3 regions of the Paenibacillus sp. FSL R10-2748 genome follow, and region 3 is predicted to be linked to each of the others. Evidence: riboswitches for the same ligand, from Rfam matches in the RefSeq annotation. Region 3 holds a riboswitch; each other region holds the start of a gene.
The links. Region 3 has a riboswitch for glycine ahead of NSS66_RS18485 (alanine/glycine:cation symporter family protein). Riboswitches for the same ligand answer to the same signal wherever they lie in the genome.

Region 1 (3,281 bases), on a different contig from region 3:
CCAAAACGCTGTACGGCGACACGAGTGCCTCCTTTTGAACTTGGCTTTGCGTCCAATGTACTCATATTCAAATCCTCCTTGTAGGTAAGCATCACTACCTTTTCTTAAAATTCATACTAAATGACAGCGCTATCTTCATCAACGAAATGAAAACGTACTTTCGTCATGAACGTTGATGACAACATTTAAATTTAAATTATCCGGGAAGGTATTATACCTGCATAATTCTTCTTAATATGACCTGTAGCTATAGAAATTAGTCGAAAAACCGTGCTGGATTATGTATGATTCTTATATGGGGACAACCCTCTAAATCAGAATAAAACACGTAATTACGTTTGCAAAAAGACAAAAAAATAGCCGCTACGTCAAATCATAGCGACTATTTTATACAAAAATCGAGCAGACAAATAACCCTCTTACTCCATACTACAATGCTCCATTATTGCTCATCGGAAATCAACTGCTCATACTGATCCGCAGACAGTAGCTTGCCCAAGGCTTCCTCCACATCTTTATCCATCTCTACTTCGATCATCCAACCTTTTTCATAGGGAGATTCATTCACTAGCTCAGGTGTACTTTCCAGCGTTTCATTCACTTTTAGTATGGTTCCCGTCACCGGAGCAAAAAGGTCGGATACTGTCTTCACCGATTCAATCGTACCGATCTCCGCTCCCTGCTCAATCGTTGCTCCCGCCTCAGGTAATTCTACAAAAACAATATCACCCAGTTGATGCTGTGCAAAGTCTGTAATACCAATTCGTACCGTTCCATTCTCTGTCCGCTGAACCCACTCATGTTCGTCTGTATACCAAAGTTGCTGCTTTACTTCACCCATTCTGTTCCCCTCACTTCCATATGAATAAAATCGCTTTTGCTCACTGTACTAGACAGGTTAAGATTATGACAACAAGAACACTCATGTCAATAATACTAACAAAAATACTTCATATCACCTCATATAGCGTACTATATAAAAATATGATAGCTTATAACAAACGCTTACATATCCTTATTTATATATTAAATGTTTTTTCTATTGTTTTTGATGACATTTTTATTGACATTTTGAATGAATTTGCGTATTAATGGGTTATAGCAAATGCTTTGGGAAACACCCCGACAACTGCAAACGCGGATGAACGCGGAGGGAGAGACTGCCAAAAAGATTCGCATAGCTGTTGCCGCTTGTGAGACATAAGTGCACGCGAATCGGATCAAGTTGTTATCTGCAAAGCCAGGTAATATACCGTTGATCCCGAAGGTAGCGCCGAAGGAGTAAACCTGCATTGCAGGTGAATCTCTCAGGCAAAAGGACCTCTGCCGGACGCATCTCTGGAGAGCATTCGCTATTGGAGCGGATCACCCAAGGGGAAACCCGGTACATACCGGGGTAACTTTCTGGTATCAAGGACAGAGCTGAAAAAAAGAGTGTAGACTGCCGTCTATACGTTTTTTTCGGCCTGTCTTTTTTGTTTAGCCGATCACACCGGATAGGAGTGGAATAATGACTAATTTGCGAAAAACACCGCTATATTCGTCCTACGGGACGCAGTCTGGGGTTCGTTGTATTGACTTTGGCGGCTGGGAGCTCCCGGTTCAGTTTAGCGGCATTCAAAAGGAGCATGAGGCCGTCCGGCAACGTGCGGGTTTATTCGATGTATCGCATATGGGCGAATTTTTGGTTGAAGGCAAAGAAGCCGAAGCTTTTCTGCAAAAGGTGACCACGAATGATGTCAGCCAGTTGGAACCAGGTCAGGCACAATATTCACTCCTGTGTTACCCCGATGGAGGGGTAGTAGACGACCTACTTGTTTACTGCAAAGGACCGGAACGCTACATGCTCGTTGTGAACGCATCCAACATCGATAAGGATTGGGATTGGCTAATGCGCCATATGCCTGCATCCGTTCACATGGAGAATGTGTCTGATGCGATAGCATTGCTAGCGTTGCAAGGACCGGAGGCAGCACGTATTGCCGCAGCCGTGGCAGATACGGACATTACGAATCTGGCATCTTTCCGCTTCCATGAGAATGTGCCATTGTTCGGAGCAAAAGCACTGGTCTCACGAACCGGATATACGGGCGAAGACGGTTTTGAATTTTATATACCTGCTGCGGAAGCACCAGCCGTATGGGAGGGTTTGCTTCGTTCCGGTGAGTCGTATGGGCTGATTCCCGCTGGACTTGGTGCTCGGGATACCCTACGCTTTGAGGCACGGTTGCCGCTATATGGTCAGGAGTTATCTGCCACGATTTCACCACTCGAAGCTGGTCTAGGTTTCTTCGTCAAGCTGAATAAAGGAGATTTTATCGGTAGAGAAGCACTGCAACGTCAGAAAGAGCAAGGGATTCCTCGCAAATTGATCGGGCTGGAAATGATTGATCGCGGTATCCCACGCGCCCATTACCCGGTATTCGCAGAAGGACAACACATTGGTGAGGTCACAACGGGGACTCAGTCGCCCACCTTGAAGCGTAATCTGGGCCTCGCCTTGGTGGACAGTCGTTTTAGCGCCCTCTCCACACCGTTGGAGGTTGAGATTCGTGGCAAACGCCTGCGTGCCGAGGTGGTGGCAGCACCCTTTTATAAACGCCCGCGCTGATCTTAAACTCTTTTTATTTCTATAAAGCAAATATGTCAGATATGAACTTCTGGGTTTTTCATCTCACACACTTTTTTATTAGCTAATTTACGATCTAAAATCTTGCTTTTCGAAAGGAGTCAGAACCTATGAAGCAGCATCGTTATCTCCCTATGACTGAACAGGATCAAACCGAAATGCTGCGTGTGGTGGGTGTATCATCTATTGATGATTTATTCAGTGACATTCCAGAGGCCATTCGATATCAAGGGGAACTGCCTCTCTCTTCTCGACTCGATGAGAAAGCCTTAACCCGCCACTTGGCCGAGCTGGCCGGACACAACGCCAATACAGACACACATGCCAGCTTCCTTGGCGCAGGAATTTATGATCATCATATTCCGTCCGTCATCCAGCACATCACTTCACGCTCGGAATTCTATACAGCCTACACCCCCTATCAGCCGGAAGTAAGCCAAGGCGAGCTACAAGCCATTTTCGAGTTTCAGTCGTATATTTGCGAATTGACGGGCATGGCTGTAGCTAATGCCAGCATGTACGACGGAGCGACTGCACTGGCGGAAGCGGGCTCACTGTCCGCCGCAGCTACCCGCCGTAAACAGCTTATCGTATCAAGGTCCGTCCATCCGGAGGCACGTCAGGTATTGGCAGCCTATGCACGCGGATTGGA
Region 2 (3,281 bases), on a different contig from region 3:
CACGCAGCTCGACCATAGCGCCAGCAGCCATCCCGATAGCTGAACCAATCTCAGCCTGACAGCCTCCCTCCGCGCCAGAAATGAAGGAGTTGTTGGCGATCACGTAGCCAATGGCTCCAGCGGCGAACAGGCCGTTCACCATATGCTCATCATCCCAGCCGAACCGCTCCTGCGCACTGATGAACACACCAGGGATAACCCCACATGAGCCTGCGGTAGGCGTGGCCACAATGCGACCCATGGATGCATTAACCTCCGACACGGAGAGGGCATAAGCCATGGCAAGCGCGGAGGCATCACCGGAGCAGGTTTCCCCTGACCGCAGATACTCGGCTAGGCGCTTGCCGTCACCGCCCGTCAATCCACTGCGGGATACGGTGTCTTGTGTCTGACCGCGATGAACGGCTTCCTTCATGACTTCATAATAATCAGACATTTGGCGAAAGATTTCTTCCTCCGTTGTATTCGTCTCTTGTACCTGCTCTTGAATCATCAAACGGCCAATTGTGGTGGATTCTTCAGCGCATAAAGCGCTGATTTCATGCAGATGGCTAAACCGCATCGGATTCAGCTCCTTTTTTCAAATTAATCATCTTAATTTCATACATATGAGGTAAAGAACGCAGTTCCGCAATCAGTTCAGCTGGAGCAGAACTGTCCGTTTCAATGGCGGTGAGTGCTTCACCATCCCGGCCTTTGCGATCTACGTGCATATAGGCAATGTTAATGTGGGCCGCGCCCAGCGCTGAAGTTATCGCGCCCAATGTACCGGGCTTATCCGAGTGGAGAAGCACCAGCGTAGGCAGCTCCCCGGTCAGATTGACCCGGAATTCGTTAAGCTGCTGGACATGGATGCTGCCGCCGCCGATGGAGGAGCCCAACAGTGTGCGCTGATCCTCGCCCTTCCACAGCTCGAAACGGACAGTGTTCGGATGAGGCGCGGGGAGTCCGCTGACGGCGAATTCCACGGCCATCCCGGCTTGCTCTGCCCATTGCTCGGCATCCGGAATCCGGTGATCGTCCGTATCGTAATTAAGCAGCCCTGCGATGAGCGCCAGGTCTGTACCGTGTCCTTTATACGTGTCGGCAAAGGAGCCGTACAGCGTCATGCGGGCACGGTCAGGCTGCGTCCCGAGCCAGTGCCGGGCAACGCGTGCGAGCCGCACCGCGCCTGCGGTGTGTGAACTGGAAGGTCCGGTCATGGCCGGACCGATAATAGAAAATACATCTTTGAAACGCATGGTGTGGCCCCCTGTATGTTCTAATACCATACTATATGGTATTTCCGCGTCTTTGCGCGGTTATGACGGTTCTTAATGCTGACGCACAATGTGAGCACAAAAAAGGACAGGATAAGGAAGTTTCCCTTATCTCTGTCCTCGTTACCTGAGAGTTTCGTGCGGTGTTCTTACCGCCTTACCCCTTGGGTGGCTTGCGCTCTCTCCAGAGTTGCGTCAGATGACGATACATGGACCTGAGAGATTATCCGTCAGCCGGGTGCTGACGTCTTGCTCCTTCGGTGCCGCCAGAGTGTAGGCTCCCTGGACAGACTCTCCCGTCATCTTCATTCGCGTATACCGTTCTACATGTCTTCCTTAGCGTAATGTATGCCGTGCTCAGTGTCAATCACAGGTTTAATTTTTACATAAACAGGTGCGTTTCCAATAAAAAAGATTAAAATTTACATAATTATGGATGAAACCAGGAAGGAATTAGAAGATTGGCGGCTAATCTGATAAAGGACAAGTATATTTATGGAAATCATAGGAGGGATATTGACGTATGGTAAAAGGCTTGCGATTCACAGGTTCACGCTTAAAAGGGATGTTGCATCTAGCAGCTATCGTATCACTGCTGATTGGGATCTTCGTTCCATTCGGTCAGGTCAAGGCGGAGGGAGCATTGACAGTAGCCGAAGCACTTCAGCGCCAAAGCAGTGGAGGTACGGTGACGGTGGAAGGTTACATCGTCGGACATGCTACCGGATCGAAAACGGCTAACTTTTCTTCCCCGTTCGCGAATGATTTTAACGTACTGATTGCCGATCAGGCAAATGAACGTAATACGTCTAATCTGTTGGATGTACAGCTGACTTCAGCGTACAGAGGGCAATATGGGCTATCAGGCCATCCTGAGCTGATCGGCAGCAAAATTCGTGTGACGGGTACACTCGGCGCCTACAATAATTTTGGTGGAGTGAAAAGTCCAAGCGCTGTTGAACTGGTGAGCGGAAGCGAGCCGGGGGAACCAGGCGAACCTGGCAACCCGGGTCAACCCGGTACTACACTGCCGGATGGAAAAGGCAAAAAGGTGCTGTTCGATAATACGCACGCACAGACCGCTGGTGCAGCAGATTGGGTCATTGAAGGCGCCTTCTCCGACTTTGCCAATGGACTGCGTAATGTAGGCTTTACGGTAGACCAATTGAATCGTCCTATTCCTTTTACTTATGGAGAGCAGGCCATAACATATGACAAGCTGCGCCAATATGATGTGTTCATTATTGGTGAAGCGAATGTTGCCTTTAAGGCATCCGAGCAGGCTGCCCTGCTGCAATACGTGAATAGCGGGGGGAGCGTCTTCTTCATCTCCGATCATTATAATGCGGACCGTAACAAAAACCGTTGGGATTCCTCCGAGGTTATGAATGGTTACCGTCGTGGAGCCTATACTAATCCGGCCAAGGGCATGACTGCAGAAGAAGCTGCATCACCGGCGATGCAAGGATTAACAAGCTCCGATTGGCTGGCGGCCAACTTTGGCGTTCGTTTCCGTTACAATGCGCTGGGTGATGTGAATGCTACCGACATTGTAGCCGCAGATCAATCTTTCGGCATTACCAAGGGTGTGCGCTCGATTGCAATGCATGCAGGATCTACGCTGGCTATTATTGATCCTACCAAGGCTAAAGGCATTGCTTATATCCCTTCAGGCACGAAAAAATGGGGTAATGCGGTAGACCAGGGAGTTTATAACGGCGGGGGCCGTGCGGAAGGACCTTATGCCGCTATCTCCAAGGTAGGTCAAGGCAAGGCAGCGTTCATCGGTGATTCTTCCCCTGTAGAAGATGCTACACCGAAATATGTGCGTGAGGAAAACGGACAGTCGAAGAAGACATATGATGGTTTTAAAGAAGTGGATGATTCCACCTTCCTGGTGCAAACGGTTCAATGGCTTGCATGGAAGCAGGACTACACGAAATTGTCTGATGTGGCAGGTTTGACTCTGGATCAGCCAACGAAGCTTCTACCATTTGAGGAGCCTGCGGCTTCCACAGAACC
Region 3 (3,281 bases):
TGGCACCTGCAAGAATGCCCTTTTTCTTACTAGAATTCAGAGAATCCATATAGGTTCGGGTTTCTGCGACTACAATTCCTGATAAGCCGAGCAGGGCAATCAGGTTCGGGAAAGCCATCATTGCGTTAAAGATATCTGCCAGCAGCCAAATCGCATCCAGTTTAATGAACGCGCCCCCGGCAACCAGTAGGATGAACAGATAGCGGTATGGCTTAATCCACTTGACCCCAAGCAAATATTCAACACAGCGTTCCCCGTAATAGTTCCAGCCGAGCATGGTGGTGAACGCAAACATAATCAGAATGATTGTGAGCAGTTCTGCCCCCAGCGGGAATGCGCTGGAAAATGCTTGCTGAGTCATCAGGCCCGCATCGGTAGGCCCGCTCCACACACCACTAACCAGTAGCGTCAACCCGGTCATCACACAAATAACCATCGTATCAATAAACACGCCTGTCATGGAAATTAGCCCTTGCTCCGCAGGCCATTTGGTTTTGGCAGCTGCGGCTGCAATCGGTGCGCTTCCCAATCCGGCCTCATTGGCAAAAATACCTCTGGCTACCCCACTTCGCATCGCCAGCATAATCGTAGCTCCGGCAAATCCGCCCGTTGCAGATGTAGTTGAAAATGCCGAATGGAGCACCAGCGCAATTGCGGCAGGTAGTTGGTCAGCAAACCGAATTAGTACGATGAGACAGATCAGTACGTACAAGCCTGTTTTAAAAGGAACGACCTTCGTCGATACCTTGGCAATGCTTTTGAGTCCTCCAATAGTAACAAGTCCTGTAAGGATAGCAATAATCAGTGCCGTTACAATGGGCGGAACGCCAAAACTATTTTCAGTCGAAGATACAATCGCTTTGACCTGCGGAAACGTTCCAATCCCGAACAACGCTACCAGCATGCCCGAAAAAGCAAACAGCATCGCCAGCGGTTTAAAACGGCGTCCCAGACCTTTCTCAATATAATACATCGGGCCGCCGGAAAATTGCCCATTCCGATCCTTCACCCGGTATTTTACCGCAAGTACACCTTCCGCATATTTCGTCGCCATCCCAAAAAAGGCTGCAACGACCATCCAGAACAAGGCACCCGGCCCGCCCAGCTTAATGGCTGTCGCTACGCCGACAATACTTCCTGTGCCAACTGTAGCCGCCAACGCTGTACTCAAAGCCGCAAAACTACTTACATCCCCGCTGCCTTCATTCGGGGCCTTACCGATCAGCTTGATCGCCAGGGGCAGGCGGAATACCTGCAGCATCTTCAAACGTATGGTCAGCCACAACCCCGTTCCCATGACAAGAATGATGAGAGGCGCCCCCCATATCCAACTGCTAATCGCTTCTAACACATGTACCAAATTCATTTCAACCCGCTCCTCCAGCATATTAGAAAACAAAAAAGAGTCAAATCCGCTGATTCGACTCCTGGAGAGGTTAAAGGCACGAAAAAATACAACCATCTTGCGCAGGTTTCTGCCTCTAATAGCTTATAAAAAAGCCTAGGGCATCCCCTGTCACAGGTTATTCGCGTCTCTGTCCTTTTGCCTGAGAGTTTAAGCAGATGTTCTCTGCGGTGCACCTTCGGCGCCCAATTAAGGGTCTCTCCAGAGTTCTGTCCGTTTACGGTCCCCGCTTGTTGCTGTAATCAGCCTAAGCACCTGAGAGTTTTGCCCCTTCGGTCGGAACTTTCGTTCCATCTCCCGCAAACATCAACCAGACATATGAAATTTTTATTTATTATACAGAAAACTTTCAGCTTATTACAAGTGAAAAGTTTGTGAAGCCCTCTGAAATAAATATTATTATTATGTCTATCAAAAAAGCGGGTACAGCAGATTGCATCCTTAGGATGTCCTCTGCTATACCCGCCCGAGAAAATTTGGAATTACAATTCTTCACCATTGGTTGCTATCACATTTTTATACCAGTTAAATGAGTCCTTTTTGGAGCGTTTGAGCGTTCCGTTACCGTCATCATCCAGATCAACGTAAATAAATCCGTAGCGCTTGGACATTTCGGAAGTAGACATGCTCACAAGGTCGATAGGACCCCAGCTGGTGTAACCAAGCAGATCAACACCGTCGGCAATTGCTTCCTTCATTTGAACAATATGCTGACGCAAGTAATCAATACGATATGTGTCATGCACAGAACCGTCTTCCTCTACCTTATCATAAGCACCTAGGCCATTTTCCACGATGAACAGTGGCTTTTGGTAGCGGTCATATAACGTGTTCAGCGTAACACGCAGACCGATCGGATCAATTTGCCATCCCCAGTCAGAGGACTGTAAATATGGATTTTTCACGCCGCCAATCAGGTTTCCTGCTGCTTTCTCGCCTTCTGGACCTGCAGATACGGTCAAGGTCATGTAGTAGCTGAATGAGATATAATCGACCGTGTTATTTTTTAAAATTTCGGCATCGCCTGGTTCTGTGTGTATAACAACATTATTTTCTTCAAAATAACGATTCATGTAGTTGGAATATTCCCCACGGGCATGCACATCCGTAAAGAACAGGTTCATCTGATTTTCATGCTGGGCTTTCAGTATATCCTCTGGGTTACACGTATGTGGGTAGCTTTCCAAACGAGCCAGCATACAGCCGATTTGAGAGCCCGGGATGATCTCATGTCCTCGTTTTGTCGCCAGTGCACTAGCTACAAATTGATGATGCAGTGCTTGGTATATCGCTTGCTGCTTGTTTTCTACGCGGTCAATGACCACCCCGCCACCAGTAAACGGACTCATGGTCATTACATTGATTTCATTAAAGGTCAGCCAGTATTTTACTTTATCCTTATAACGCGTGAACACAGTTTCGGCATAATTTACGTAGTGCTGTATAACTTCACGACCCAGCCAACCATTATACTTCTGAGTCAAACCCAGCGGTGTCTCATAATGTGACAATGTTACCAGCGGTTCAATACCATATTTGCGCAGCTCATCAAATACATTGTCGTAGAATTGCAGTCCCGCTTCATTCGGCTCGGCATCATAGCCATTTGGGAAAATCCGCGACCAGTTGATGGACATACGAAATACCTTAAAGCCCATTTCCGCGAACAATGCAATATCTTCTTTGTAGTGGTGGAAGAAGTCCACACCTTCACGTTTTGGAAAACGGGCATTGACTTTGCCTGCCAAAATGTCTTCGAGTCGCTCGGACGAAATCTCCATAGCATGATCGTTCTTGCGCTCTGCTTTGGGTACATAGGCAACCATGTCCGCACTGGACAATCCTTTTCCATCTACGTCAAAAGCACCTTCCAATT

Region 1: linked by a shared signal. The riboswitch ahead of gcvT (glycine cleavage system aminomethyltransferase GcvT) and the one ahead of NSS66_RS18485 (alanine/glycine:cation symporter family protein) in region 3 are both predicted to bind glycine.
Region 2: linked by a shared signal. The riboswitch ahead of sdaAB (L-serine ammonia-lyase, iron-sulfur-dependent subunit beta) and the one ahead of NSS66_RS18485 (alanine/glycine:cation symporter family protein) in region 3 are both predicted to bind glycine.

Annotation. Positions count from the first base shown of each region.
Region 1 is NZ_JBBOTK010000004.1:85,279-88,559, reverse strand. It holds gene NSS66_RS13490 (PTS mannitol transporter subunit IICB) at 1-65, opposite strand, end outside; gene gcvH (glycine cleavage system protein GcvH) at 443-841, opposite strand; glycine riboswitch at 1,235-1,333, shown strand; gene gcvT (glycine cleavage system aminomethyltransferase GcvT) at 1,511-2,611, shown strand; gene gcvPA (aminomethyl-transferring glycine dehydrogenase subunit GcvPA) at 2,740-3,281, shown strand, end outside.
Region 2 is NZ_JBBOTK010000005.1:15,228-18,508, forward strand. It holds gene sdaAA (L-serine ammonia-lyase, iron-sulfur-dependent, subunit alpha) at 1-562, opposite strand, end outside; gene sdaAB (L-serine ammonia-lyase, iron-sulfur-dependent subunit beta) at 552-1,241, opposite strand; glycine riboswitch at 1,453-1,568, opposite strand; gene NSS66_RS16185 (DUF6359 domain-containing protein) at 1,783-3,281, shown strand, end outside.
Region 3 is NZ_JBBOTK010000006.1:78,357-81,637, forward strand. It holds gene NSS66_RS18485 (alanine/glycine:cation symporter family protein) at 1-1,366, opposite strand, end outside; glycine riboswitch at 1,526-1,620, opposite strand; glycine riboswitch at 1,639-1,715, opposite strand; gene NSS66_RS18490 (glycoside hydrolase family 1 protein) at 1,888-3,281, opposite strand, start outside.